2 linked regions of the Massilia litorea genome follow. The protein of the gene in region 1 interacts with the protein of each later gene in a pairwise test. Links are inferred from orthologs where the notes say so. Each region holds a gene or a part of one and is shown on either strand. Other genes may lie near its edges.

Evidence for each region.
Region 2: the proteins of recJ (region 1) and LPB04_RS02145 interact in binary tests that used the Escherichia coli proteins (3 or more experiments, as listed by UniProt). The link is inferred for Massilia litorea from one-to-one orthologs.

The regions. Positions count from the first base shown.
Region 1 is NZ_CP062941.1:4,260,791-4,275,045, forward strand. What follows is about bases 803-3,667. They hold recJ (single-stranded-DNA-specific exonuclease RecJ), read left to right. Parts: upstream 803-1,342; coding sequence 1,343-2,992; downstream 2,993-3,667. Other genes in these bases: LPB04_RS19200 (hypothetical protein), read left to right, coding at 803-1,298; LPB04_RS19210 (SDR family NAD(P)-dependent oxidoreductase), read left to right, coding at 3,167-3,667. In the rest of the region: more of LPB04_RS19200, read left to right, coding at 261-802; more of LPB04_RS19210, read left to right, coding at 3,668-3,898; LPB04_RS19215 (Bug family tripartite tricarboxylate transporter substrate binding protein), read left to right, coding at 3,942-4,934; LPB04_RS19220 (YybH family protein), read right to left, coding at 5,037-5,495; LPB04_RS19225 (antitoxin Xre-like helix-turn-helix domain-containing protein), read left to right, coding at 5,631-6,068; LPB04_RS19230 (RES family NAD+ phosphorylase), read left to right, coding at 6,071-6,754; LPB04_RS19235 (DUF2288 domain-containing protein), read left to right, coding at 6,771-7,091; LPB04_RS19240 (methyl-accepting chemotaxis protein), read left to right, coding at 7,321-8,931; LPB04_RS19245 (GAF domain-containing protein), read left to right, coding at 9,167-9,916; LPB04_RS19250 (SEL1-like repeat protein), read right to left, coding at 9,977-10,348; LPB04_RS19255 (bifunctional 2',3'-cyclic-nucleotide 2'-phosphodiesterase/3'-nucleotidase), read right to left, coding at 10,345-12,357; LPB04_RS19265 (HAD family hydrolase), read left to right, coding at 13,599-14,255. UniProt on the Escherichia coli protein: Single-stranded-DNA-specific exonuclease.
Region 2 is NZ_CP062941.1:485,510-500,085, forward strand. What follows is about bases 4,271-7,456. They hold LPB04_RS02145 (DNA topoisomerase III), read right to left. Parts: upstream 7,150-7,456; coding sequence 4,471-7,149; downstream 4,271-4,470. Other genes in these bases: LPB04_RS02140 (addiction module protein), read left to right, coding at 4,271-4,319. In the rest of the region: LPB04_RS02130 (ABC transporter ATP-binding protein), read left to right, coding at 1-548; LPB04_RS02135 (ABC transporter permease), read left to right, coding at 552-4,067; more of LPB04_RS02140, read left to right, coding at 4,119-4,270; LPB04_RS02150 (hypothetical protein), read left to right, coding at 7,533-7,985; LPB04_RS02155 (MarR family winged helix-turn-helix transcriptional regulator), read left to right, coding at 8,088-8,543; LPB04_RS02160 (organic hydroperoxide resistance protein), read left to right, coding at 8,665-9,090; LPB04_RS02165 (DUF494 family protein), read right to left, coding at 9,166-9,630; DNA-processing protein DprA, read right to left, coding at 9,800-10,951; LPB04_RS02175 (LysM peptidoglycan-binding domain-containing protein), read right to left, coding at 10,959-12,053; def (peptide deformylase), read left to right, coding at 12,330-12,872; fmt (methionyl-tRNA formyltransferase), read left to right, coding at 12,892-13,839; LPB04_RS02190 (BrnA antitoxin family protein), read right to left, coding at 13,910-14,140; metH (methionine synthase), read left to right, coding at 14,402-14,576.

The sequences.
Region 1 (14,255 bases):
GTTTGACAACCGACCCCGCAGTTTGCCACAAGAAGCTCATCCGTGACAGCACGCCACGCGTGGAACTTCATGCGCGCAAGACCTGTCGAACGGGTCAGTCCGCACCGAGGACGCACTGGAGCGCACCCGAGATGATGCCTCAAGCGACCGGCGAGCCGTATTTCGACCCGCACAAGCGGTGTGGCCTGGAGAGCACGCCCCGGCCTTCCGGAAGGGCGATCAATTACGCCCCGACAGCCCATTTGGCCTACAATCACGGGATGTCCCAGATTACGCTCGTCCTGCCCTTCGCCCTCCCGATTCCCGAATTCGCCCCCGACCTGGTGGGCGCCCTGCAGGCGCCGGCCCTGTCGGCGCTGCTGTCGCGCACCAGCAGCCATGCGCGCCTGCCGGCCAACGACGCGGTGCGCGCCCTGCCGCACGAGCAGTGGCTGGCGCGGGAGCTCGGCCTGGCGAACGGAGGCCGGCCCGCCTTTGCGGCGGCGGCGATGCGCGCGGCCGGCGTCGAAGCCGGTATCGAGCCCCTGGGCGGCACCTGGTTCATCGTCAACCCCATCCATATCGAGATCGCGCGCACCCACCTGATGATGGGCGACCTGCGCAATCTCGGCTTGACGGAGCCGGAGAGCCGCGCGCTGTTCGAGACGGCCCGGCCCTATTTCGAAGAGGCCGGCCATGCCCTCGTGTATGGCGACGCCGGGACCTGGTTCATGCGCGCCGACGACTGGGCCGGGCTCGACACCGCCACGCCCGACGCGGCGCTCGGCATGGACCTGACGGACTGGATGCCGGAAGGCAGAAGCGCCGCGGCCTTCCGGCGCCTGCAGAACGAAGTGCAGATCCTGTGGCATACGCATCCGGTGAACGCGGCGCGCGAGGCGCGGCGCCTGCCGCCGGTGAACGCCTTCTGGGCATGGGGCGCGGCCGAAGCCGGGACGCTGCCTGCGCCGGATGCACCGACCTTGAAGACTTTCGACGCGGGCGGCGCGGTGCAGGCGCTGGCCGGCGCGCAGCCCGATGCCCTGCCGGACTTCGGCACGCGCCTGGACGGCGACACCATCCTCTACTGCGGCAGCGCGGCTCCCTACGCGGTCGGCGCCGACTGGGGCGGCTGGGTCGCCCAGCTGCAGCAGCTTGAAGCGGCGCTGTTCGCACCCATCTTGGACGCATTGACCAAAGGCCGCGTACGCGAAGTAAGACTGGTGCTGAGCCACCGCGACGCGCATGCCGAGTTCACCACCACCGCCCTGGCGCAACGCAAGTTCTGGCGCCGCCCTACCCTGGATCGACTGCTTTGAAAACCCGTATCGCCACCCGCCCCTGCCCGTTCCGCCAGTCCGAAATGCTGCGCCAGGGCGGCGTGCACCCTGTCCTGGCCCGCATTTATGCCGCGCGCGGCCTGCTGGACGTGCGTGAACTGTCCTGCGAACTGACGGCCCTCGTGCCACCGAGCGGCCTGAAACACATCGACGCCGCGGCCGTGTTCCTGGCCGACGCGATCGCCGCGAATAAAAAGATGACGATCGTCGCCGACTACGACTGCGACGGCGCCACCGCCTGCGCCACCGCCCTGCGCGGCCTGCGCGCGATGGGCGCGAACGTCGACTACATCGTGCCCGACCGCGTGGTGCACGGCTATGGCCTGACGCCGGAAATCGTCGAGCTGACGGCGCGCGAAAAGGCGCCCGACATCATCGTCACCGTCGACAACGGCATCGCCAGCGTCGACGGGGTGCTGGAGGCGAACCGGCGCGGCATCGAGGTGGTCGTCACCGACCACCACCTGCCGGGCGACGCCCTGCCGCCGGCGCGCGTCATCGTCAACCCGAACCAGCCCGAGTGCGGCTTCCCGAGCAAGCACCTGGCCGGGGTCGGCGTGGTGTTCTATGTGCTGCTGGCCCTGCGCGCGGAACTGCGCCGGCGCGGCGTGTTCGACGCCCAGAGCCAGCCCAAGCTGGACAACCTGCTCGACCTGGTAGCCCTCGGCACCGTGGCCGACGTCGTGAAACTCGACGCCAACAACCGCATCCTGGTCGCGCAGGGCATCAAGCGCATGCGCGCCGGGCGCATGCACGCCGGCGTGGCGGCGCTGTTCCGCGTCGCCGGGCGCGAGGCGCGCTGCGCTTCTCCCTTCGACCTGGGCTTTGCCGTCGGCCCGCGCCTGAACGCGGCCGGCCGCCTGGAAGACATGGCGCTCGGGATCGAGTGCCTGACCACCGACGACGAGGGCCGCGCCTGGGCGATCGCCCAGCAGCTCAACGAAATCAACCTGAAGCGGCGCGAGATCGAGGCCGAGATGCAGGACACGGCCCTGCTGCACCTGGATGCCTTCGAGCCGAGCGACTCGAGCACCATTGCCGTCTTCGACGAAAGCTGGCACCAGGGAGTGATCGGCATCGTCGCCTCGCGCCTGAAGGAGAAATTCTTCCGCCCGACGATCACCTTCGCGCCCGGCGGGCCGGGACTGATCAAGGGCTCGGGGCGCTCGATCCCCGGCTTTCACATGCGCGACGCGCTCGACCTGGTGTCCAAGCGCGTGCCCGGCCTGATCGAGAAATTCGGCGGCCACGCGATGGCGGCCGGCCTGACGATCAGGGCGGAATCCTTCGACGCCTTCCAGCAGGCCTTCGAGGCGGTCGGGCGTGCCTGGCTGACCCAGGCCCAGCTCGAGCGCGTGGTCGAGACCGACGGCCCGCTCGAGGACGAGTTCTATTCGACCGCCTTCATCGAGCTGTGCGATGGCCAGGTCTGGGGCCAGGGCTTCGCGCCGCCGGTGTTCTGCGACGAATTCCGCGTGCTGAGCCAGCGCATCCTGAAGGAAAAGCACCTGAAACTCCTGCTGGAACGGAACGGGCGCCGCTACGACGCCATCTGGTTCGGCCGCACCGACGGCCTCGGCGAGCGCGCGCGCGTCGCTTTCCGGCTCGATGCCAACGAGTACAACGGGGTGACCAAGGTGCAGTTGCTGGTGGAGCATGCCGAGCCGGTGTGAGGCCGCGGGCCATTTGCAGGCCTTGCGGCTTGCCGGTGCGCCGTAGGGTGGGCTCTCGAGCCCACGCGTTTGGTATGGACGCACATCCGCGGCGCCGCTCATCAACCGCTATCAACATGCTAATATCGACCCGTGCCGGGTCATGTGGCCCGGCTGGTTCGAGGAGCTGCATGCATGAGCGAAGCACAGCAAGTTACCCTGGTCACGGGCGGAAGTTCCGGCATCGGCCGCGCCATCTGCGAAGCCCTGCTGGCCGAGGGCCGCACCGTCCTCAATCTCGACATCAGGGCGCCCGACTGGCGCCATGAACGGCTGATCTCGCTGCAGGCCGACCTGACGCGACAGGACCAGGTCGAGGCCATCGCCCGCGACATCGCCGCCCGCTACGCCGTCACCGCGCTCGTCAACAATGCCGGCGCCACCCGCCCCGGCAGCATCGACAGCGCGACCATGAGGCAGCTCGACGACGTCGTCGGCCTGCACCTGAAAACCCCGATCACCCTGGTGCAGGCCCTGTTGCCGGCGCTGCGCGCATGCGGCCATGGACGCATCGTCAACATCTCCTCGCGCGCCGCGCTGGGCAAGCCCGAGCGCATCGTGTATTCGGCCACCAAGGCCGGCCTGATCGGCCTGACGCGCACGCTGGCGCTGGAACTCGGTGGCGACGGCATCACCGTGAACGCCGTGGCGCCGGGTCCGATCGCCACCGAACTATTCAGGAACAGCAATCCGGAAGGCGCGCCGCAGACCCGGCGCATCCTCGACAGCATCGTCGTCAAGCGCCTCGGCACGCCCGAGGACGTCGCGCGCGCCGCCCTGTTTTTCCTGGCGCCGGAGAACGGCTTCGTCACCGGCCAGGTGCTGTATGTCTGCGGCGGCACCACACTCGGCGTCGCACCGATCTGAATTCGCAGTCCTTTCCAACACAACAACATCCCGGAGACCCACCATGCACACTCTCGTACCGAAGCGCCGCAAGCTCGCCCTGTCCATGCTCGCGACCGGCGCCCTCGCGCTGGCGCCGTTCGCCGCCCAGGCCCAGGCCTTCCCCTCGAAGGCGCTGACCATCGTGGTGCCGTTCTCCGCCGGCGGCACGACCGACATCCTGGCGCGCGTGGTCGGCCAGTACATGGCCAAGGACCTGGGCCAGCCGGTCATCATCGACAACCGCGCGGGCGCCGGCGGCAACATCGGCGCCCAGATGGTGGCGCGCGCCGCGCCCGACGGCTACACCCTGCTGATGGGCACCGTCGGCACCCACGCCATCAACCAGAGCCTGTACAAGAAGATGCCCTTCGACCCGATCAAGGACTTCGCACCGATCACGCGCGTGGCGCTGGTGCCGAACCTGCTGGTGGCGAATCCGTCGCAGCCCTTCAAGACCGTCAAGGAACTGATCGCCTACGCCAAGGCCAACCCGGGCAAGGTGAGTTTCGCTTCCTCGGGCAGCGGCACCTCGATCCATTTGTCGGGCGAGATGTTCCAGCAGATGGCAGGGGTCGAGATGCAGCACATCCCGTACAAGGGCAGCGCGCCCGCCCTGACCGACCTGCTCGGCGGGCAGACCGCGATCATGTTCGACAACATGCCCTCGGTGATCAGCCACGTCCGCGCCGGCAAGCTGCGCCCGATCGCCGTGACCACGCCGACCCGCTCGCCGGCCCTGCCGGACGTGCCGACGATCGCCGAGTCGGGCGTGCCGGGCTACAGCGCCACCTCCTGGTTCGGTATCCTGGCGCCAGCAAACACGCCGGCGCCGGTCATCGCCAAACTGAACGCGTCGATCCTGAAGGCGCTGGCCGATCCGGAAGTGAAGAAGAAGCTGGCCGAGCAAGGTGCGGAGCCGCATGGCGAGAAGCCGGAGCAGTTTGCGGAGTTCATTCGCAGCGAGACGGCGAAGTGGGGGCAGACGGTGAAGGTGTCGGGGGCGACGGCGGATTAATCAAAAACGCGTGGAGCCGGGAGGCTCGGCGCCCTCCACCCGACGTATCGCGATAATCGTAGGGTGGAGTCCTGACTCCACGCGTTACGACGCCGGCAAAAATCAGCGCCCGCAATCGCACCCGCGATCGAACACCACCCTCCAGGTCCCCGGCCCCTCCAGCCGCCAGACCGAATTGAAACGCCCGATCTGCTTGCCCGCCGCATCCCGCACCGGCCCGCTGGAAAACGCCAGCGTGCCTGAGGCCAGCACCTCGACATCGACCGGCTCCCAGGAAAACGGCGCCGCCGGCTTGTCGAAATTAGCGCGCCAGGCCTGGGCCACGGCGTCCTTGCCGCGCGTCGCGCCGCCCGGACTCATGAACACCGCCTCGCGCGACAGGTAAGCCGTGAAGGCCTCGAAGTCGCGCCGTGCCATGCTGGCGGCGAAGCCGCGCTCGGCCTCGACCACCTGCTGGCGCAAATTGCCCGGCGCCATGCGCGAGCCGCGCGCCATGCCGATGGCCGCTGCCGCCACGCAGGCCACCACCAAAAAAAGAAGTCCCGCCGACCGCAACCTCATAGGTTAACCTTTAAGTTCGAGAATTTTCCTTTCGACAACTCGGCGCCAATTCTGTCACGCCGCACACGCCTTGACAACCGTCAGTTGCGAGCACTCCGAAAACAGAGTATAAATACTCCGAAACTGGAGGAAACAATGAACCTGGCCTATTCCTATCCGAGAAGCCGCTTCGAGCCCGCGGTGCTGGTCGACCTCAATTCCCGCGCCGAACGCGCGCGCCTGTCGAAGTCGGCGCTGACGGGTTTCTTCAAGCTGGCCGCCGCCTGGCAGCTGCGCGACGAAGATGCGCGCGAGCTGCTTGGCGGCCTGTCGCCCTCGTCCTTCTACGACTGGAAGAAGAACCCGGACCGGGTGCTCGAAGTCGACCGCATCACCCGCATTTCCTACCTGCTCGGCATCTACAAGGCCTTGCACATCCTGTACGGCGACAAGCTCGCCGACGAATGGGTGACGCTCCCCAACAGTAATCTCATCTTCGGCGGACGCACGCCGCTGGCCCATATGCTGGGCGGCGGCCTGCTGGCCATGCAAACGGTGCGCCAGTTGCTGGACGCACGCCGTGGGGGCCTGTGATCTTGGCGGTACTTCCGAAACTCACGAGCCTGCGCCAGTTCGACACCTGCCGCCTGCTCCCCTCGCGCTTTGCCGACTTCGAGGATTCGGTGCTCGCTCCCCTGGCCGACAACGACGCCACCCTGCGCGACCTGTTCGACCTCGATAACGCGACCAACGAGCGCCTGCGCGGCGAAGCGGGCCTGCTGCCCGGCATCGGCATGGACGAACTCGTGTTCGGCGTCCCGAATTTTCGGATCATTAACGCGGCATACACGTATGCGCGTCCCGAGGGCAGCCGCTTCAACGATGGCCGGCGCGGCGCCTGGTATTGCGCATTCGAGGCCGACACGGCGCTGGCCGAGGTGAGCTTCCACAAGACCGTCGAATACCAGGAAATCGGCCGCTTCGACGACAGCGTCACCTACCAGGCGATGCTGGCCGATTTCAACGGCAGCTTCCACGACATCCGCGGCGTGCGCGGCTTCGCCAGATCGCTCGATCCGCGCAGCTACGTCGCCTCCCAGGAACTGGCGAATACCCTGCTCGAGCTCGGCTCGATGGGCGTCATCTACCCGAGCGTCCGGCATCCGGGCGGCACCAATCTCGCCTGCTTCCGCCCTGCCCTGGTGGGCAATGTGCGCAGGGGCCAGGCGTATCGGTTAACATGGGCGGGGTCGCCCGTTCCGACCGTCGAGATAATCTAAGTAAATACATACCAGCATGAAAACCAAGCCCGAAAACGATACCGAATTACATGACAAGATCAACCGCGAAACCGGCCGCATCCAATGGAGCGACCTGGAACGCCATTTCGCCCAGGGCAATGTAATCTATGTCAGCGAAGAACTGGACCTGATCGACGTCGCGGTGCGCGTCTCGCACGACGACAAGGAGAACATCGCGCGCTGGATGAATGAGGGCAAGGTTGCGAAAGTCTCGGACCTGCAGGCGCAGACCTGGGCGGCCGGCGAAATCGCGCTGTGGGCGGCGGTCGTCCATCCCTTCATCCTGGTGCAGCCAGAAAAGAAGCAACTGCACTGATCCGCCCTGCCGGCGGCGCCATCCGCGTGCCGCCCTCCCTGCACTATTGCATCAATACAATTATTCCATGTTGCAATTTTGCTGCATAGCATCATTTTTTGCTCCCGTGCTGGTATACTCCCTCTAAACAGCCGAGCTCAGCTGCAGTCCAGCTCCACTTGCGCCGGCCGGTCCCCGACCGTTCCGTCTTCAACCGCGGCCACCGCCGCTCATTCATCAGGAATCCAACGTGAAGAACCTCAAGATCGGCGTCCGCCTGGGCGTCGGATTCGCCATCGTCCTCGCATTGCTGCTGGCGGTCACCGTCACCGCCCTGCTGCGCATGCAGGAAGCGGGCGACATGACGAACCGGCTCGTGCAAGTGAGCATGAAGAACCAGCGCGCCGTGGCCGAATGGGGCAAGCTGATCGAACTCAACCGGGCGAGCCTGGAAACCGCCTACGTGACCGACGACAGCGCCGTGATCGAACGCGTGAGCGCGCGCATGAAGGAAGTCTCGGCGCGCTCCACGGAACTGCAGAACATGATCGAAAGCTCGCTGCGCAACGAAGCGGTCCGCGCCCAGTTCGCCCATGTGAAGACGGCGCGCGATGCCTACCTGAAGGCGCGCACCGCGCTGCTGGACGCCAAGCGCGCCGGCGATGTGCAGGGTGCAGACAGGATTTACACCGGACAGCTCACCCCGCAAAGCGATGCCTTCCTGGCCGAGATGAACAAACTGGCCAAGATGCAGATCGAAGCCTCCGACGCCGTTGCGGCCTCGATCCTCGAGTCCTACTCGAACACCCGCGTGATCCTGATCGCGCTCGGTGTGACGGCCCTGCTGCTGGGCGTCGCCTGCGCCTGGGTCATCACGCGCTCGATCACGGTGCCGCTGCGCCATGCCGTCGGCTTCGCCCAGCGCGTGGCACGCGGCGACCTCACCAGCCGCGCCGCCGCTACCGAGCGCGACGAAACCGGCGACCTGCTGCGCGCCCTCGGCAGCATGTCGAAAGCACTGGCCGAGATCGTCGGCCACGTCCGCAGCGGCACCGGCGCGATCGCCACGGCCTCGAATGAAATCGCCAGCGGTAACGCGGACCTGTCCGCACGCACCGAGCAGCAGGCCGGTTCGCTGGAAGAAACCGCGTCCTCGATGGAAGAGCTGACGTCGACCGTGCGCCAGAACGCCGACAACGCCCGCGAAGCAAACAAACTGGCCCGGAATGCCGCCGCCATCGCCGGCGAAGGCGGCGCGGTGGTGGCTGAAGTCGTGGCCACCATGGGCTCGATCAACGCATCTTCGCGCAAGATCGTCGACATCATTTCGGTCATCGACGGCATCGCCTTCCAGACCAATATTCTGGCCCTGAATGCGGCCGTGGAAGCGGCGCGTGCCGGCGAACAGGGCCGCGGCTTCGCGGTCGTCGCCGGAGAAGTGCGCAACCTGGCCCAGCGCTCGGCCGGCGCGGCGAAGGAGATCAAGGCGCTGATCGACGATTCGGTCAGCAAGGTCGCCGCGGGCACCGGCCAGGTCGATCGCGCCGGCGCCACCATGGGAGAAATCGTGCGCAGCATCGAACACGTCACCGGCATCATGGCCGACATCGCCAGCGCCAGCGAAGAGCAAAGCGCCGGCATCGAGCAGGTCAACAGCGCGATCGTCGACATGGACAGCGTCACCCAGCAGAACGCGGCCCTGGTCGAGGAAGCCGCGGCCGCCGCGGAATCGATGCAGGAACAGGCCGAGCGCCTGGCGCAGGTGGTCAGCGCCTTCAGGCTCGACGACCTGGCCGGCGCGCCGTCGCGCCCACGCTCGGCTGCCGCTGCCGGCGCACAGTTGGCGCTGGCCGCCGCCTGAAGCGGTGCTCAAGGTGCCGGCAGCGAGCTTGCTGACCGGCCCTTCGATCTGGCAGGGCCGCGGCTGCGCGAAGGGTTGCATTGATGAAATCGGTGCGCGCCCTGAGGGGCAAGTGCCTTTTTGGTAATGAAAATTGCGTAAATTGTTGTCTCGATCATCATATTTTTCCGATAGAAACGAATCCGCAGATAGATTCATCAAATCGGCTATACTTCCATAAACTGTAGGAATATTGATGAACAGCAATTTAATCGAAGAGGACCCGATCCTGACCACCAGCGCCGCCGCGCGCCTGCTCGGCGTGGCGACCAGTACCGTCCAGCTCTGGATGGAAAGCGGTGCGATCGAATCGTGGAAAACCCCGGGCGGACACCGCCGCACGCGCGAGAGCCATATCCGCGCCCTGATGAACAAGGTATCCGGCCAGTCCGGCAACCTGGAGCGCCGCCTGCCGCCGACGCCGACCGATCCGGAATTCCTGCCGAATCCCGACCCGGGCTTCCCGGTGCCGGAAGAGGAAGCGCAGCGCCTGGCCGCGCTGGCCGCGACCCGGCTGGTGGACAGCTTGCCGGAAGAGCGCTTCGACCGCATCGTGCGCCTGGCCTCGAAAGTGACCGAGTCGCCGATCGCCCTGATCTCGCTGCTGACGGCACGCCGCCAGTGGTTCAAGGCACGGGTCGGCCTGCCCGCCCAGCAAACGCCGCGCGAATGGGCCTTCTGCACCCATGCGATCCTGCAGGACGGACCCTTCGTGGTGGAAGACGCGCTGACCGACGGGCGCTTTACCGACAACCCGCTGGTGCTGGCCGACCCGCACATGCGCTTCTACGCGGGCGTGCCCTTGCGCGACCCGTCGGGCATGGCGATGGGCACCCTGTGCGTGATCGACCGCGAGCCGCGCAAGCTGCGCGCGTCGGAATTGCAGGCGCTGATGGACCTGGCCGCGATTGCCGCGAGCGAGATCGAGGCCTCGGGCGAGCATTAAGCCTGGTGGTCGCCCACAGTTGACCTGAGCATGTGTTTGGTGGGCGGGGGACCGCCCACCCTACCGGTGCTGCAGCGCATGCGCCGCCTGGCGCATCAACAGCTCCGCCTTGCGCGGATCCGGTTCGCGCAAGGCCAGTTCCTGCAGGGCCGCCGGATAACCCAGCGCGGCCGCCTCTTCCAGCCAGCGCCGTGCCGCCGCGTCATCCTGCTGCACACCCTCCCCCGCCGCCAGCATGTTCGACAGCGTGAACATCGCGGCGGGCACCTGCGCCCGCGCAGCCGCCTCGATCAGGCGCGCCGCCCGGACGGCGTCCGCAACTACACCTGTACCGTTCCGATACTTCAGTCCCAGCCGGTAATCAGCCTGCGCATCGGCGGCCTGCACGGCGCCGCAGCATACGATGGCCAGCAGCAGCGCAGCGCCTTTCATTTCGCCAGGTCCAGCGCGTACAGCGCAAACCCCTTGCCGAGGCCATCGTCGGCGCGCACCTGGCTCAGGTTGTCGAGCCCCGCGTCCTGCGCCAGGCCGAGCATGCCGGGCGCCGAATGGAACACGACCGGCCCGGCCGTCTTCACCTTCGTGAAGCGCCAGCTGCGCGTCGCGCCATGCGCCGCACGGGTCAGCTGTTTCACGTCGCGGATATAGGCGATCAGGACGTCGCGGCTGGTGTCGGGCGAAGCGAGGACCGTCTTGCTGCCGTCCAGCCCCGGGAAATTGCCGCCGCCGCTGGCCCGGTAGTTGTTCGTGGCGACGATGAATTCCTGTTCCGGCGTCACCGGCACGCCGCGCAGGGACAGCTTGCGGATGCGCGCGCCCGGCGCCTGGGTGACGTCGATCTCGTAGCTGATCTCGCCTGAAGTCGGCGTATCGAAGTTATAGCTCGGCACCGCGGCGTTGACCAGCTCCTGCGGCTCAGTCCTGCCCGGGTCGATCGTATTGAAGCGGCGCGCCGAGGTCTCGAGCCAGGCTTTCAGGCCGGCGCCGTCGATCTTCACCGCATACAGCGCATTCGGATACAGGTAGAGGTCGGCGGCGTTGTTCAGGGCGAGATTCCCGGCCGGGACGTCGGTGAAATCGAAGGCGCCGGCCAGGCCGCTCTTGAACGGCGCCGACATCGACAGCACCGGCAGCTTCGCGTACTGTGGCAGGTTGGCCGCCACATAGCTCTTCACATACCGGGTCTGGGCCGCGTTCACCACCTGCAGCGCCGAGGGGTCGCCGACATCGGCGAAATAGGTCGTCATGCGGAAGTCGGTGCTGCCGACCGGCGTCTTGACGTAGCCGATGGTAGCCTCGTGCTCCTCGCGGACCAGGTCCGACACCGCCGGGTCGGGCGCGACGAAGCTTTTATCCGCGTTCTGCGCGGCGCGCGCCTCGACCACGGTCTTGTCCTTCTCGACCGTCCAGCCCTTGCCGCTCGCCCGCAGCTGCAGCGCGATCACGCCCAGGTGCTTGCCCCACAAATTCGCCATCACGGTCGGTACGCCGTGCACCAGGCCCTTCGCCTTGTCGACGCCCGGCAGGTTGAACTGCGGCGCCGTGCTGGCGGCGTTCGGAAACAGCTGGTGCGAATGGCCGAGCAGCATGGCATCGACGCCCGGCACCTGCGCCAGGTACCAGCCGGCGTTTTCCATGGCCGGCGTGTACGGATTGGCATCGAGCCCGCCGTGGGCGATGGCGACGACGATGTCGGCGCCCTTCCTGCGCATCTCCGGGATGTATTTCAGGGCCGCTTCGCGCACGCCCGTCGTGTAGACCTTCCCCTCGAGCCAGCGCTTGTCCCAGGACATGATGGTCGGCGGCGTGAAGCCGATGATCCCGACTTTGACGAGCGCCTCGATCGGACGCCCGCTTGCGTCCGTCGCCTTGATGCGTTTTTCGATGATGCGCCAGGGTTCGAAGATCGGCTTCTTTGTCTTCACGCTGTAGACATTGGCCAGCACCTGCGGGAAGGCGGGACCGGCGCAGCGCCTGGGCTGGTCGACGCCCGCCACCTGGAAGCGCTTGCCCGTCACCTGGCTGAGGTAGGCCAGGCCATAGTTGAATTCGTGGTTGCCGATCGAGGCGCCGTCGTATTTGAGGGCGTTCATCACCTTGTAGATGCCCAGCGTCTGGTCGCAGCGCAGCGGTTTTACCAGCGCCTGCCAGTCGGCCAGCGCATTGCCCTGGATCGTGTCGCCGTTGTCGAACAGGATTGTGTTGGCGAATTCTTCGCGTGCCTGCGCGATCAGGCGCGCCGTGCGGTCCAGGCCGATCGAGGGCTCGGCGGCGAGCTTGAAATAGTCGTAGCCGACCACGTTCGAGTGCAGGTCGGTGGTTTCGAGCACGGCGAGGGTCGCGCTGGCACCCTTGGGGGCGGATGTTGCGGCCAGGGCGGGGGCGGCGAGGACGGCGCAGAGGCCGGCGATGCCGATTTGACAAGGGATGGAGTGGTGCATGAGGCTGCTTTGGTTAGAAGTTCAGATGTGATGCGCCCAATGATACGGTGGCGGCACGAACCGGGGCAAGCGCCTGGGGTATAATCGAAGGTTCGATTCAACTCATTCAAATTGCCAAGATCATGGAAGCTGAACGCATCAACGCCATCGCCGCCCTGCTGAACGACCTGACCGGTCGCGAGGCCGAACTTCGGAGGTATCTTTGACTTCGATCGGAAGGCAGAGAAACTAGAGCAGGTCAACGAAGAACTCGAGGATCCGACCGTCTGGAACGACCAGAAACGGGCGCTGGATCTCGGTAAAGAGAAAAAGGCGCTGGAAGGCGTCGTGCTGACGCTCGAGAAAGCGAAAGCCGATCTCGCCGACGCATCCGACCTGTTCGAGATGGCGCGCGAGGAAGGCGACGACGACACGATCGAAGCCGTCAGCGCCGACGCCGACGCGATCGCCAAGGTCATCGAGGGCATGGAATTCCGCCGCATGTTCGGCAACCCGATGGACCACGCGAACTGCTTCATCGACATCCAGGCCGGCGCCGGCGGGACCGAAGCCCAGGACTGGGCCTCGATGCTGCTGCGCCAGTACCTGCGCTATTGCGAACGCAAGGGCTTCAAGGCCGAGATCCTGGAACAGTCCGACGGTGAAGTCGCCGGCATCAAGACCGCGACCATCAAGGTCGAGGGCGAGTACGCCTACGGCCACCTGCGCACCGAAACCGGCGTGCACCGCCTGGTGCGCAAGTCGCCGTTCGACTCGGCCAACGGCCGCCATACCTCGTTCACCTCGCTGTTCGTGTATCCGGAAGTCGACGAATCCTTCGAGATCGAGATCAACCCGGCCGACGTGCGCATCGATACCTATCGCGCATCCGGCGCCGGCGGCCAGCACATCAACAAGACCGACTCCGCAGTGCGCCTGACGCACGCGCCGTCGGGCATCGTCGTGCAGTGCCAGAACGACCGTTCCCAGCACCGCAACAAGGCCGAGGCCTTCGACATGCTGCGCGCGAAGCTGTTCGAACTCGAGATGCGCAAGCGCATGAGCGAACAGCAGAAGCTGGAAGACTCGAAGACCGACGTCGGCTGGGGCCACCAGATCCGCTCCTACGTGCTCGACCAGTCGCGTATCAAGGACCTGCGGACCGGCTTCGAGACCGGCAACACGAAAAACGTGCTCGACGGCGACCTGGACGATTTCATCTCGGCCTCGCTGAAGCAGGGCGTAGGCGCAGGCGCAAGCGCATGACGGCACGCACCACGGCTCCTGACAAGCGCGCCCTGATCTTCGACATGGACGGCACCATCGTCGACAACATGGCCTTCCACACCCAGTCGTGGATCACCTTCTTCGAGCGCCGCGGACGCGCCATCGATGCGGACGAATTCTTCCGCACGACGGCCGGCCGCCAGGGCAAGGAGATCATCCGTTCCCACATGGGCGAGCACCTGGAAGACGACGAAGTGGCGCTGCTGAACCACGAAAAAGAGGCCGTCTACCGCGAGCTGTACGCGCCGCACCTGAAGGCGGTCGACGGGTTCGAAGACCTGATCGCCGACGCCCGCTCGCAGGGCATCGCCCTTGCGGTCGGCACGGCCGCGCCGCCGGCGAACGTCGAGTTCACCCTCGACGGCCTGGACCTGCGCCGCCATTTCGAGACCGTCGTCGGCGCCACGGACGTCCCGCGCGGCAAGCCGCATCCGGACGTGTTCCTCGAAGCGGCCAAACGCTGCGGCGCGGAACCCGCCCACTGCATCGTGTTCGAAGACGCGCCGCTGGGCGTGGAAGCGGCGCGGCGCGCCGGCATGCGCGTGGTGGTGATCACTACCACCCTGCCGCGCGAAGCCTTTGCCGAATTCGACAACGTGATCGCCATCGTCGACGATTTTTCGAGCCTGTCG
Region 2 (14,576 bases), 3.8 Mb from region 1 along the record:
ACGGCCTGCTCCAGCAAACGAATCTGTTCGAGGTGCGCCACCAGAAGCTGGGCACCTTCTCGGGCGGCATGCGCCAGCGTTTCGGCGTGGCGCAAGCCCTGATCGGGGACCCGCAGCTGATCATCGTCGACGAGCCGACCGCCGGCCTCGATCCGCAGGAGCGGGTGCGCTTCCACAACCTGCTGTCCGACATCGGCGCCGACAAGACGGTGCTGCTGTCGACCCACATCGTCTCGGACGTGGCCGACCTGTGCGCCAACATGGCGATCATTAACAAGGGCCACGTACTGCTGTGCGGCGAACCGGCGCGCCTGATCGAGGGAATCGAAGAAAACATCTGGGCGCGCTTCGTCGACAAGGCCGACCTGCCGCTGTTCCAGAAGCAGCACACGGTGATCTCGACGCGCCTGCGCGCCGGGCGCACGCTGATCCACGTGTATGCCGAGGGCGACCCCGGCATGGGTTTCGAGGAAGCCCATGCCAGCCTGGAGGACGTCTATTTCGCCACCATCGCCGGCCGCCACAACTTCCAGGCCGGGAACTGCTGATCGATGGCAGCGCTTCTTTCCATTGCCCGGTTCGAGCTGCGCGGACGCCTCAGGCAGGTATCGACCTGGGTCTGCTTCTTCGCCTTCCTCGCCCTGGCGATATTGTGGACGGCCGCCGCCGGCGGCGTGTTCAAGGATACCGTGGTCGCCTTCGGCTCGCGCGTGCTGATCGACGGCCCGCGCCAGGTGGCCTTGTCGACCGCCTTCCTCGGCTGTACGGCCGTGGTCGTGATCGCCGCCTTCATGGGGCGCGCCGTGCAGCAGGACTTCGAGCACGGCATGCACCATTTCTTCTTCAGCGCCCCGATCCCGAAATACGCCTATGTGTTCGGGCGCTTCCTCGGCGCCTGGGCGATCCTCGCCTTCGTGTTTGCAGCGATTCCGCTCGGGTCCTGGCTCGGCAGCCTGCTGCCGGGGATCGACCCCGACCGCGTCGGCGCAGCCGGGCCGCTGACCTATGTGCTGCCCTGGCTGCTGACGCTCTTGCCCAACCTGTTCATCTTCGGGGCGATCTTCTTCGTGCTGGCGGCGCTCACGCGGCGCATGCTGCCGGTGTATGTCGCCAGCATCGTGCTGATGGTGGGCTACACGATCGCGCCCTCGATCGCGCGCGACTTCGACTATAAAACCCTGGCCGCGCTGATCGATCCCTTCGCCACCACGGCGCTGCTGCGCCTGACCGAATACTGGCCGATCGCCGAACGCAATGCGCGCCCGGTCCTGCTCGAGGGCGTGTATCTGGCCAACCGCCTGATCTGGTGCGGCTTCGGCCTGGCCGTGCTGCTGCTCGGTTACTGGCGCTTCCACCTGGTCGGTTTGCTCGAGTCGCGCAGCCTGGACCCGCGCGGCCCGGGCGAGGCGGCGCCGACCCTGTCACAGGCGGCGGTCAACACGCGCGAGCAACCGGACTTCGCCCGCCGCAGCCTGGTCGTGCTGCTGGCCAGGGAAGCGCTGCTGCACCTGCGCCAGTCGGTGGCCACGCTGCCCTTCGCGCTGATCGCCCTGGCCGGCATGGCCCTGATCGCGGTCGGCAGCTTCGACATCGGCCGCCTGCACGGCGCGCGTACCTATCCCGTGACCTGGCAGATGCTGGAACTGGTACGCGACGTGTTCTCGTGGTATATCGTGATCGTGACGGTCTTCTACGCCAGCCAGCTCGTATGGCGCGAGCGCGATGCGGGGACCAGCCAGCTGTTCGACGTGCTGCCGGTGCCGGGCTGGCTGGCGCCGCTCTCGAAGACCCTGGCGCTGGTCGCGATGCAGGCGCTGCTGCTGTTCCTGGCGATGCTCGCGGCGATGCTGTGCCAGCTGGTACGCGGCTATTTCGCGCTCGAGCCGGGCCTGTACCTGCACACCCTGTTCACGATTTTGCTGCCGCAGTACGCGCTGCTGGCGGTGCCGGCGATCGCGGTGCAGGCGTTCTGCAACCGCAAATACCTCGGCTATGCGGTGCTGGCGGCGCTCGGCGTGGCGGGCATCGCCCTGCGCGGACGCGGCCTCGACCACCTGCTGCTGCCCTACACGGGCTTCCCGCCGCTCGACTATTCGGGCATGAACGGCTACGGCTACGAGCTGCTGCGCGAACGGGTGCTGTCGCTGTACTGGGGCGGCCTGGCCCTGATCCTGCTGGTGGCCAGCGTGGTGCTGTGGCCGCGCGGCGTGAACGCCGAACTGCGCAGCCGCTGGCGCCTGGCGCGCCAGAACCTCACGCTGCCGATCCTCGGCGCCTTCGGCGCCGGCCTGCTCATCTTCGCCGGCACTGGCGCCCTGCTCTGGTACGAGCTGGACGTGGCGGGCAACTACCGCACCACACACGCCGCCGAGGCACGCCGCGCCGCCTACGAAACCCTGTACCGGCGCTACGCCCGGCTGCCGCAGCCGGCGCTCACCACGGTCGACCTGCGCGTCGACCTCCACCCGCGCAGCCGCACCCTGGCGGTGCAGGGCCACTACCAGCTGCAGAACCGCGGCGCGGCGCCGCTGCTCGACGTGATCCTGTACCAGGAGCCGGGCACCGACCTGGCGGCGCGCCTGTCGGAGCCGGCGACACTGGTCACGAGCGACCGCGAGCGCGGCTTCTTCCACTATCGGCTGGCACGCCCGCTGATGCCGGGCGCGCGCCTGGCGCTCGCGTTCGAACTCAGCGCCGCGCCGGGCGGCCTGCTCGGCATCGGCAGCGACACGCCGGTGGCCACGAACGGCAGCTTCTTCACGAACGAGGCGCTGCCGCGCATCGGCTACCAGGCCGCGGTCGAGCTGGACGACGCGCGTGACCGCCGCCGCCACGGCCTGCCGCCGCGCGTGGCGCCGGCCGCCCCGCTGCCGCAGCAGATCGCCTTCAGCGCCATCGTCGGCACCGCCGTCGACCAGGTGGCGGTGGCGCCGGGCACGCTCGAGCGCGAGTGGATCGCCAATGAGCGGCGCTACTTCCATTACCGCTCCGACGGCGCCATCCCGAACGATTATGCGATCGCCTCGGCGCGCTATGCGGTGCGCCACGAGCGCTGGCAGGACGTCGCCATCGACGCCTATTTCGCGCCCGGGCACGAGGCGAATGTCGAACGGCTGCTGCGCGGGGCCAGCGCCGCCCTCGACTACGGCACCGGCCAGTTCGGGCCCTACGGCCAGCACGACCTGCGCCTGGTCGAGACGCCGCGCCGGAGCGGCAGGCCGCACGGCTTCCCGGGCATGCTCGCCCTGCCGGAACACGGCGCCTTCATCGCGCGCACCGACAGCAAGGCGAGCGGCAAGGACGCCGGCATCGATTATCCGCTCTACACGGCTGCCTGGAGCACCGCGCACCAGTGGTGGGCGCGCCAGCCGGGCGGCGCCCTGCTGGCGGACAGCCTGGCCGAATACACGGCGCTGATGGCGGTGCGCCGCAGCGCCGGGGCGTCCGCGATGCGGCGCTACCTGCGCGAGGACCTGCACTCCTACCTGATGGGCCGTGCGCTGGCCAGCCGCGAACGGCCGCTGGCCGACTACGTGGACGAGGTCTGGTTGCGCCGCAGCAAGGGCGGAATCGCGCTCTACCTGCTGCAGGATCTGCTGGGCGAAGAGCGGGTGAACGGCGTGCTGCGCAAGCTCGCCATGCAAGCCGGCCCCACCCCCGACATGGCGGCGCTGGCGGCGGCCCTGCGCGCGGTGGCGCCGGCCGACAAGGCCTACCTGGTGCACGACCTGTTCGAGGACATCGTGCTCTACGAGAACCGCGCCGACAGCGCCAGCGCGCGCCAGCTGGCCGATGGCAGGTACGAAGTGACGCTCCACGCCAGTGCGGCCAAGGTGCGCGCCGGGGCGCCGGTCGAACAGGACCTGCCGCTGGCCGACTACATCGAATTTGGCGTCGACGACCGCGCCGGCAACCCTTTGGCGCGCGAACGGCGCAAGGTCACCGGCCATGCACAGCGCATCGTCTTCGTCGTCGCCGCCCGCCCGGGCCGCGCCGGAATCGACCCTGACCACAAGCTGATCGACAAGAAGCCCACGGATAACATGGTTGTAGTCGACAACGGGTAAAAGTCGCGATATTATCGAGACACTATTACATTGAGGTTAAAGATGTCGACCATGCTTGCCGAAGTTTGCGAAAAAATTCAGCTCCTCAATGCCGAGGAAAAGCATGAGGTGCTGCGTGTCCTGTTGCAGGACATCGACGATCTTGCCGATGCGGACGCCGACGAGGCCTGGCGCGACGAAGTCGTGCGCCGGGTAAAGGCGATCCGCAACGGCGAGGCCGCGATCCGCGCCTTGCAGGACTGGCAGGAGTGAGCCGCGCAGTGGCGAACGCCGCGCCGGCACGCCGCGACACTTATCCGAATCGGGTAACTGTATAAACAATACAGGATAATCAGCACTCAGCGACAGACGAAAAAAAACCGCGACCCGGGGGCCGCGGTTTTTTTATGCCCGCTCGCCGGGCTTACTTCCTGGCGGCGGCGCGCTTGGCAGGCGGCTTGGCAGCCGTCCCTTTCGCGGCCGCTTTCTTCGCTGCCGGCTTGGCAGCCGCTTTCGTGGCTGCTTTCGCGGCCGGCTTCTTCGCCGCCTTCACCGCGGTCGCTGCGCCCTCGCCCTCGGCGCCATCGGCCTCGGCATCGTTTGCCGCCGCCTTCGGTTTAGCGCCCGGCTTGGCCTTGCGCTCCTCGAACTCGAAGCTGATCTTGCCGTCCTTGCCCCGCGTCAGGAAGGCTTTGAAGGAACGGCGGGTACGCTGCGACACGAAGCCCGGCAGCAAATCCGTCTTGCCGTCGTTGAGCAGTTTCGCCATCTGCTCAGGGAGGATCTCCTGCTGCAGGATGATACGGCCGCTGCGGAAGTCGCAGGTCTTCGGCTTGGCTACCTGGTTTTCGCAGACATAGGCCAGGCCCATTTCGTAGACCCCGGCATTGCACTTCGGGCAGGGCCCGAGCGGGGTCTGTCCGGTGAAGTCCACGCCCTCTCCCTCTTCGCCGTCGGCCGAATCCTGGCCGAAATCGAATTCGAGCTTGAAGTTCTTGATCTCCTCGTCGCGCACGATGCGCAGGATCGCGGCGAAGGGACGGCCCATCTTCGAGCGGAAGCCCTGCAGCGGACCGATGGTGCGCTTTTCCAGCAGCTCTTCGACCTCGTTGATCTCGAACTGGCGGCTGCCCGGCGTCTTGCTCATCGAGAAGTCGCACTTGGTACAGGCGAAGCGGCGGTAGTTTTCCTTGACCACGCCGGCGCAGTTCGGGCACGGGGTTTTCAGGGTCGCGTACTCGCCCGGAATCGTGTCGTTGTCATATTCCTTGGCGCGCTTGACGATGATTTGCGTCATCTGCGCAATTTCCCGCATGAACTCTTCGCGCGAAATCTTGCCCTTCTCCATCTGCGACAGCTTGTATTCCCACTCGCCGGTTAGTTCCGGCGCGGTGAGTTCGTTCACGCCCAGGCCGCGCAGCAAGGTCATCAGCTGCGATGCCTTGGCGGTCGGGATCAGCTCGCGCCCCTCGCGGATCAGGTATTTCTCGGTCAGCAGGCCCTCGATGATGGCCGCACGCGTGGCCGGGGTGCCGAGACCCTTGCCGGCCATCGCATCGCGCAGCTCGTCCGAGTCGACCAGTTTACCGGCGCCTTCCATGGCCGACAGCAGCGTCGCTTCACTGTAGCGCGCAGGCGGCTTCGTCACCAGGCCGTTGGCAGTGATTTTGTCCGTCAGTACCTTCTCGCCCTTCGCAACCGGGACCAGCGTGGCGCCGTCCTTGTCGTCGCCCGTGGTGTCCTTGCCGTAGACGGCCAGCCAGCCCGGGTTGGTCATGACCTTGCCCTCGGTCTTGAACTGGTGGCCCGAGACTTCGGTGAAGCGGGTCGTGACCAGGAACTCGGCCGGCGGGAAGAAGACGGCCAGGAAGCGGCGCGTGACGAGGTCGTACAGCTTTTGTTCCGGCTCGGTCAGGTTCTTCGGGGCGACACCGGTCGGGATGATCGCGAAGTGATCCGAAATCTTCGTGTTGTCGAAGATGCGCTTGTTCGGCTTGACCCAGCCGTTCTTCGTCACCTGTTTGGCGAACTGGTTGTAGTTGTTCGTGTCGGCCAGCGCGTTCATCGTTTCCTTGACGGTCGCGATATAGTCTTCCGGCAGGTGGCGCGAGTCGGTACGCGGGTAGGTCAGCACCTTGTGCTTCTCGTACAGCGCCTGGGCCAGGCCCAGGGTGTTCTTGGCCGAGAAGCCGAAGCGGCCGTTCGCCTCGCGCTGCAGGCTCGTCAGGTCGAACAGGGCCGGCGCCATCGAGGTGGTCGGCTTCGATTCCTCGGTGACGACGCCCTGCTTGCCGCGGCAGGCGGCGGCGATCGAGTCGGCGGCCGTCTTGCTCCACAGGCGCTCCGGGCGCTTCTCGGGGTCGTTCTCGTCCTTCTTGAACTGCTGGTCGAGCCAGCGGCCTTCGTAGATGCCGGCGGCGCAGACGAACTCGGCGCGCACTTCCCAGTAGTCGCGCGGGACGAATTTCTTGATTTTTTCTTCGCGCTCGACCACGATCGACAGGGTCGGCGTCTGCACGCGGCCCACGGTCGTCAGGTAAAAGCCGCCCTCTTTCGAGTTGAAGGCGGTCATGGCGCGGGTGCCGTTGATGCCGATCAGCCAGTCCGCTTCCGAACGGCAGCGCGCAGCGTCGGCCAGCGGCAGCATCTCTTCGTCGCTGCGCAGCTGCTTGAAACCTTCGCGGATCGCGTTGGCCGTCATCGACTGCAGCCACAGGCGTTTCACGGGCTGCTTCGCCTTCGCGTTCTGCGCGATCAGGCGGAAGATCAGTTCACCTTCGCGGCCCGCGTCACATGCGTTGATGAGGGTGGTGACGTCCTTGCGCTTGATGAGCTTGTTCAGCACTTTCAGGCGCGACTCGGTCTTTGGAATCGGGTTCAGCGCAAAATACGGCGGAATCATCGGCAGGTGGGTAAAACTCCACTTGCCGCGCTTGACGTCGTATTCCTCGGGCACGGCTATTTCCAGCAGGTGGCCGACGGCGGACGACAGGATGTATTCGTCGTTTTCGAAATACTCATCGTGCTTGGTGAAGCCGCCCAGCGTCTTCGCGATGTCGTTCGCGACAGACGGCTTCTCGGCGATGATGAGGGTTTTGGTCATAGGGTTTCTCGTAGTACTTATATATATGGTGTATTTGGCCTGCGCATCATACATGCTTTGGCGGCCGGGCCGGGCCGCAGCATCACGGCATCGCGGCACTAATGTCTTAGTAGTAACAGTCTTGAATGAGCGGCCAATGATAAGCGCGTTATCGCGCTGTTCGCAAGTAGGCTCTGCACCTTCCTTGTGCGGCGCGCCATCGGCCGCACGCTCGTGGCGCGCTTGCAACGACCGGATTTTCGCTCGTGCCACCCGGATATCTTGTCGGTGACGGTGGGCGCCTTCCTACATTGCCTCCACCATGATTCCGATACAAGCGGCGCCGCGCCGCGCGCATGATCGGCCTGTTGGCGCCCTCACGCGCCGTATCAGGAGGATCGACCATGAGCGACAAGCACAAAGGCATGGTGAACGAGCACGGCCGCAGCGTGCGGCGCGAAAAAATGGTGCCGGTGGCGCCGGAAAGCCAGCAGGGCAAATCGCCCGGCTCCGGCGCGGGCAACCGCCAGTCGGACGTGGGTCTGGGTACGCAGGCGGGCAGGATGGGGGCAAGCGACGCCGGTTCGCGCGGCGGGCCCGGTTCGCAGACCGGCGGACGCAGCGCACGCCAGCAAGCCCAGCGCATGCAGGCCCAGGCGGAGGCCGACCGGCTCGGTACCTCGATGCAGTCGGGCGCCGGTGGACTCGAGCAGAGACAGCATGCCGGTTCGAAAGAATCCGGGACGGCGCCGGGTTCGCTGCAGTCGGGCGGCGCCGGATCGGGCGGACGTGGGGGACCGGAGCAGGCTGCGTCGGATGCCGGTGCGGGGCTGGCGGGGACGGACAAGAAGCGCTGAGCAGGGAAAGCGCACCCTGGCTGGAGCAAGCGGCCGGCCAGGGTATTTGCGTAAACAATAAAATCGCTTGCAATTGAATAGCGCGCGATCTAAACTGCGGACATGACAAGCAAATCCGCCAAGACCGACGCCCTGCTCCGCCTCGACAGCCAGCTGTGCTTCGCCCTATACTCGGCCAACCTGGCGATGACCAAGGTGTACCGGCGCCTGCTGGCCGACCTGGGCCTGACCTACCCGCAATACCTGGTGATGCTGGTGCTGTGGGAAGGCGACGGCATGACGGTCTCGAACCTGGGCGAGCGCCTGTTCCTCGACTCGGCCACGCTCACCCCGCTGCTCAAGCGCCTGCAGGCTGCAGGCCTGGTGCTGCGCGAACGCGGACTCGAGGACGAACGCCAGGTGCTGGTCAGCCTGACGGAGGAAGGACGCGCGCTGCGTACGAAAGCGCGGGCGGTGCCGGAAAACGCGTTTTGCGCGACGGGCTGCAAGCCGGAAGAATTGCAGGCGATGCGGCGCGACCTCGAGCAATTGCGCGCCAGCCTGGCGCAACACAGCTAAAGGCAGGTGTGGACGCATGCAGTGCAATAATGCGGGCATTTAGATAGCACGCGATTTAATCGACAGCGACCGATTTCGTGGTGCGGCGCTGCCCTCTCATCACCACGCTTTGGAGAAAAAGATGTCCCTCGAAAAAACCTTGTATGTCGCCCACGCAACCGCCACCGGTGGCCGTGATGGCCGTGCCGTATCGTCCGACGAGCAACTGAGCGTCGCACTGGCCACGCCGCGCGAACTCGGCGGCGCAGGCGGCGCCGGCACCAATCCGGAACAGCTGTTCGCGGCCGGCTATGCAGCTTGTTTCATCGGCGCATTGAAGTTCGTGGCGGCAAAAGAAAAAGTGGCGCTGCCGGCGGAGACGGCAATCACGGCCGACGTCGGCATCGGTCCCCTGCCGACCGGCTTCGGCATCGAAGTGACACTCAATGTCTCGGTTCCGGGCCTGGCGCGCGAGCTCGTCGAATCGCTGGTGGAGAAGGCCCACGTGGTGTGCCCGTACTCGAACGCAACGCGCGGCAACATCGATGTGACGCTGAATATTGCGTAATCAGCAGCGAAAACAAAATCAATAGCACAAACAAAAACTCCCGCAGTGCGGGAGTTTTTGTTTGTGCTTGTTCGATTAATGCAGCTGGCGCGGAATCTGTTCGTCGTCGGAGCCGAACAGGTCGTCGAAGATCAGTGCATCCGGTTCCTTGTTCTGGCTCCACATCATCATCAGCACGATGATCTTCAGCTTGCTCAGGGTAACGGGCGATTCGTCCACCGCGAGCGCACGCTCGATGACGATTTCGCGCTGCAAGGGCGTGAGCAGCTTGGCGCTTTCGAGGAACTGGATGAAACCGATCGCGGCGCTGCCGAGCTCGTTATATTCCTCGTCCACGTAGTAACGCGTGCCGGTAGAGGCGACCACGTCGGCCAGCTCTTCGCCCGCCATTTCAGTGAGACCCGTAAGCCAATCGATGGCCTCGCAGATCTCGAAGTCGTCGAAGCCGACGGCGGAGAGTTTGCGTGCCAATGCAGCCGGCTCGGGGCAGGCTTCGGGACGATAGTACGTCTCGTAGAGGTAGACCAGGATGTCGAACATAGTGACGCTACTGTAGCAGCTAAGCTCGTACAGGTACAAGCTTGCTGCGTGTGTGCGCATGCGGCGAACGGAAATCGTCGTTTTTCGGCCTTATCGGTTCATACAGGCTTGTAATTCATGTTCGAAAAAATGTCCCTGTTCAAGCATTTACCCAGGGCGAATGAAACGCTTATTGAACAAGCACGCGTTGCACTTTTCCTCCGGGAAGACGTTCGATCATGCCGGCCATTTCGAGTGCCAATAAACCCATGCTCAATTGACCGATACTGGTGCCGAGTCGTTCCAACAAGTCGTCGACAGCGAGCGCTTCGTGCCCCAGCTGCGCCAGCAAATCGGTGCAGTCCGTTTCGGTCGGCAAGGCGTTTGTTGCAGTCGTGTTTGCAGACGGCAGCGATGCAAGCGGCGACACCTGCATCGCCTCCAGCACTTCATCCACCGTTTCCACCAGCCGCGCACCATCGCGTATCAGCTTGTGGCAGCCCTTGGCCAGCGGCGCATGGATCGAGCCGGGCAAGGCGTAGACCTCGCGTCCCTGTTCGGCGGCCACGCGCGCGGTGATGAGGGAGCCCGATTGCGCCGCCGCTTCGATCACGAGCACGCCGATTGACAAGCCGCTGATGATCCGGTTGCGGCGCGGGAAATTGCCGCTGGTCGGAGGCGTGCCGAGCGCGTATTCGCTGACGATGCAGCCGTCGTTGGCAATGCGTTCGGCCAGTGCGCGATTGCGCGCCGGATAGAACAAGTCGGCGCCGGTGCCGACCACGGCAATCGTCGAACCCGCGCCGCGCAACCCGCCTTCATGCGCGGCGGCGTCGATGCCGAGTGCGAGGCCGGACACCACGCACACACCGGCGTTCGACAGTGCAGTCGCGAACGCCGCTGCATTCGCCTTTCCCTGTACGGTGGCATTGCGGCTGCCGACGATCGCCAGCGCCGGTCGCGCAAGCAGGTCGATGCGTCCTTGTATATAGAGCAGCAGGGGCGGATCGGGAATATTGGCGAGCGCCTGCGGATAGGCGGCATCGCCCAGCGCCAGCACGTGGTGCGAGGGAGTTTGCAGCCAGGCGAGCGTGGTGTCGATCAGGGCACGCGTCGTGCCTGATGGCGGCGCGCACAGGCTGCGCGCCAGGGCAGGACCGACGTGCCGGGCCAGCGCGGCGTGGCCGGCCTCGAAGATGGCGCGCGGCGAACCGAAGGCTTCCAACAGCAGGTGTGCAGTGCGCAGTCCCACCCCGCGCGCGCCGTCGAGGCGCAGCCAGTCGCTCAGTTGCGTACCGGGTTGCTCGATGCGGCTGGCGGGGATGGGGTCCGTGTCCTGCACGGTGGATTTACTCCGGTGATTTCGCCACGTCGCCGACTTCCACCGGCGCCGTCACTTGCATGATCAGGCCGTACGAAACGCGCCCGAACACTCGGAAGATGAACAGGCTGCCATACTGTTCATCGGGAAGCTTCATCTTCGCGCGGCCGATTCCGAGGAAACCCCTCTTCCCTTCCGGATCGGCCACCGTCTTCCCGAAATGATAGAGCTGCAGCACCGAGCCGACATCGAGTCCGTCAATCGAACCACGGTTGACAGTGACGACCTGGCTCTGTCCGGCATAGCTGACGCCCGCGTAAATCGACATCACGCGCGCGTCGACGGGCGACTGCGGCGCATGCGGCACATAGTTGCGCACGGCCGGCGGCGGGGCCGGCAGCAGGCGGTCGCCGACGCCCATTTCGCTCACCGAGTTCGAAACCGTCATGGTGTGCACGTCGACGCCGGGCGCGGCCGCTTTCACCAGTTTTACCGTACCGACATAGGCGGCCTCGTGCGCGAGCAGCGCGCCCGTCTGCGGATCGCGCAACGGGGCGCCCGGACGGAACACCTGGAATTCGGTTGCGCCCTGCAGATCGCCGCGCACATACACGCGGTCGCCCGTGCCCAGGTATAAATGACCCTCCTGGGAGGCGGCGATGCGCGGCGCGCCCGCCAGCGCATCCTTCTCGACGACGAGCGGCTGGGTCAGGTAAGGTTCGATCACACTGGCGGGGATGGCGTCGATGGCGCCGCGCTCCAGGCCTTCGCTGCGCACCTGCGGCGACAGGCGCAGCACGGGCGCGCCTCCGCCGTCATCGCTGCCCGGCTTCGTCAGCGACAGGCGGCCGTGCACGCGGTCGAAATACACGATCTGGCCCGGATAAATCCAGTGCGGATTGCGGATTTCCTCGCGGTTCATGCCCCAGACCTGGGGCCAGCACCAGGGATGCTCGAGGAAGGCGCCGGAAATATCCCACAGGGTATCGCCCTTGACCACGCGGTGCTGGTCGGGCGCATTCGGCTTGAAGCTGCATTCGGCAGCCTGGACGGGGCCGGCCACGACACACGCGACGAGCGCCGCGGCTACAGCGCGGGTCACGACTGTGCTAAAATTTTTCATTGAAGACGTCCGTAAAGTGCGGCATTGACAACGGAATTGCTGGCGGTGTCCATCACTCGGCCAGCCACACGGCGCAAGAGACGGCATAGATTGCACTCCGGACCGCACGGCGGATCAGGAAGAGTTGCCCAACTGAATCAAATTCTGCACACAAATCCTCGAACTAGCAAGACAAACCGCGTCCTGTTTCCCCGGCGATGTGTTGCATTCCTGCTCTGCGCCCCGCTCTGCCGACCTCCACCATTATCCTTATATAAAATTACTTAACTCCCTGATATGGCCCTCCTGAAAATCCTGCGCTATCCCGATCCACGTCTGCACAAGGTCGCCGCGCCTGTCACCGAATTCGGCGAGCGCCTGGCCAAGCTGGTGGCCGACATGGCCGAGACCATGTACGACGCCCCCGGCGTCGGCCTGGCCGCGACCCAGGTCGACGTGCACGAGCGCGTGGTCGTGATCGACACCACCGAGACGCACGACGAACTGCGCGTGTTCGTCAATCCGGAAATCATCTGGGCCAGCGAGGAAAAGCAGGTCTACGACGAAGGCTGCCTGTCGGTGCCGGGCATCTATGACGGCGTCGAGCGCCCGTCGCAGGTCAAGGTACGCGCCCAGGATGCGAAAGGCGAGTTCTTCGAGCTCGATTGCGACGGCCTGCTGGCCGTCTGCATCCAGCACGAGATGGATCACCTGATGGGCAAGGTGTTCGTGGAATACCTGTCGCCTTTGAAACGTAACCGCATCAAGGCCAAGCTGCAGAAGGAAGAGCGCGGCATGGAACGCGAGGCGGCTCTCAAAGCTGCCGGCCGCCGCTACTAAGTTGATGACGAGCGCGCGGATGAAAGTCGTCTTTGCCGGCACCCCGGAGTTTGCCGCCTGCGCCCTGCGCGCCCTGATCGATGCCGGTTTCGAGATCCCTCTCGTCCTGACCCAGCCCGACCGCCCGGCCGGGCGCGGCATGCAGTTGCAGGCATCGAGCGTAAAACAGGTCGCGCTGGAACATGGTATCGAGGTGCTGCAGCCCTTGTCGCTGCGTACCGACGCCAAAGATCCGCAGCGCGCTGAAGAGGCAGCTGCGGCCCACGCGCGTTTGCTGTCGCTCGACTACGACGTGATGGTGGTCGCGGCCTATGGCCTGATCCTGCCGCGCAGCACGCTCGACATCGCCCCCTGCATCAACATCCACGGTTCCCTGCTGCCGCGCTGGCGCGGCGCCGCGCCGATCCACCGCGCGATCGAAAGCGGAGATGTCGAGACCGGCGTGACGATCATGGGCATGGAAGAAGGCCTCGACACGGGTCCGATGATGCTGATCGAACGCGTCGCCATCGACGACGCCGACACCACCGGCACCCTGCACGACAAGCTGGCCGCGCTCGGCGCCACGATGATCGTCGAGGCGCTGCGCCTTTTGTCCCGCGGCGAACTGCCGGCCACACCGCAGCCGGAAGAAGGCGTGACCTATGCGGCCAAGATCAGCAAGGACGAAGCGAAGCTCGATTTCGGTTTGCCTGCCGTCGACCTCTGGCGCAAGGTGCGCGCCTTCAATCCCTTCCCCGGCGCGCAAGGCAGCGTGAACGGGACGGCGGTCAAGATCTGGAACGCGGAGCCGGCGCAAGGAAGGGGAGAACCGGGGCAGGTGTTATCGGCCGATGCGGCAGGCATTGTGGTGGCCTGCGGCGACGGTGCGCTGCGCCTGCTGCAGTTGCAGAAACCGGGCGGCAAGCGCCTGGCGGCTGGGGAATTCCTCAAAAGCTTTCCGCTGCAGGGGTTGAAGTTCGAATAACCCCGACGAAAAACCCCGGCCACAAACGAAAACGCGCCCACCCGGGCGCGTTGCAAGGACTCAGCCTTGTTTAATGACCGTCCGACTCCGCGGCGCGTTGGGCATCCATATGCTCACGCAGGACCTGGTTGATACGGGTCTGGTAACCTGGACCGGCTGCCTTGAACCACTCCAGCATGTCGACATCCAGGCGGATCGTCACGATCTGCTTTGCGCCACCCGGCGCTGCTTTCGGCTCTGCGGCAACCACGTGGCTGTGCAGCGAAGTCTGGTCCCAATCGGGTTCGTACTCTTTGTTCATGCTATCCATCCCTGTTAATACGTGCCATGTTTCTCATGGCCAGTATTTATATTGTCGTCCCTGTATGTATCCACAACATTGCGAAACGCCCGGGTTTTGTAACGTCATGTAACAATCGGATGCATAAACACATAACGATACAATCTGCCCGAAGAGCGGCCTGCCCGGGCGGGCACGCACCGCATTGACGTATAATTTCAGACCGCCCCAACCGTGCAAGTGCGCCATTTCCCGTCTTGCACGCATCCCAGAAAGTGACCGATGACTGCCCCGACCACCACCCCATCCCCGATCGAAACCCAGCTGCGCGACATCCTCACGCGCCGCATCATGATCCTGGATGGCGCCATGGGCACCATCATCCAGCAGTACAAACTGGATGAAGCGGCCTACCGCGGCGGGCCGCAGGGCCGCTTCGCCGACTTCGCCGCGCCGC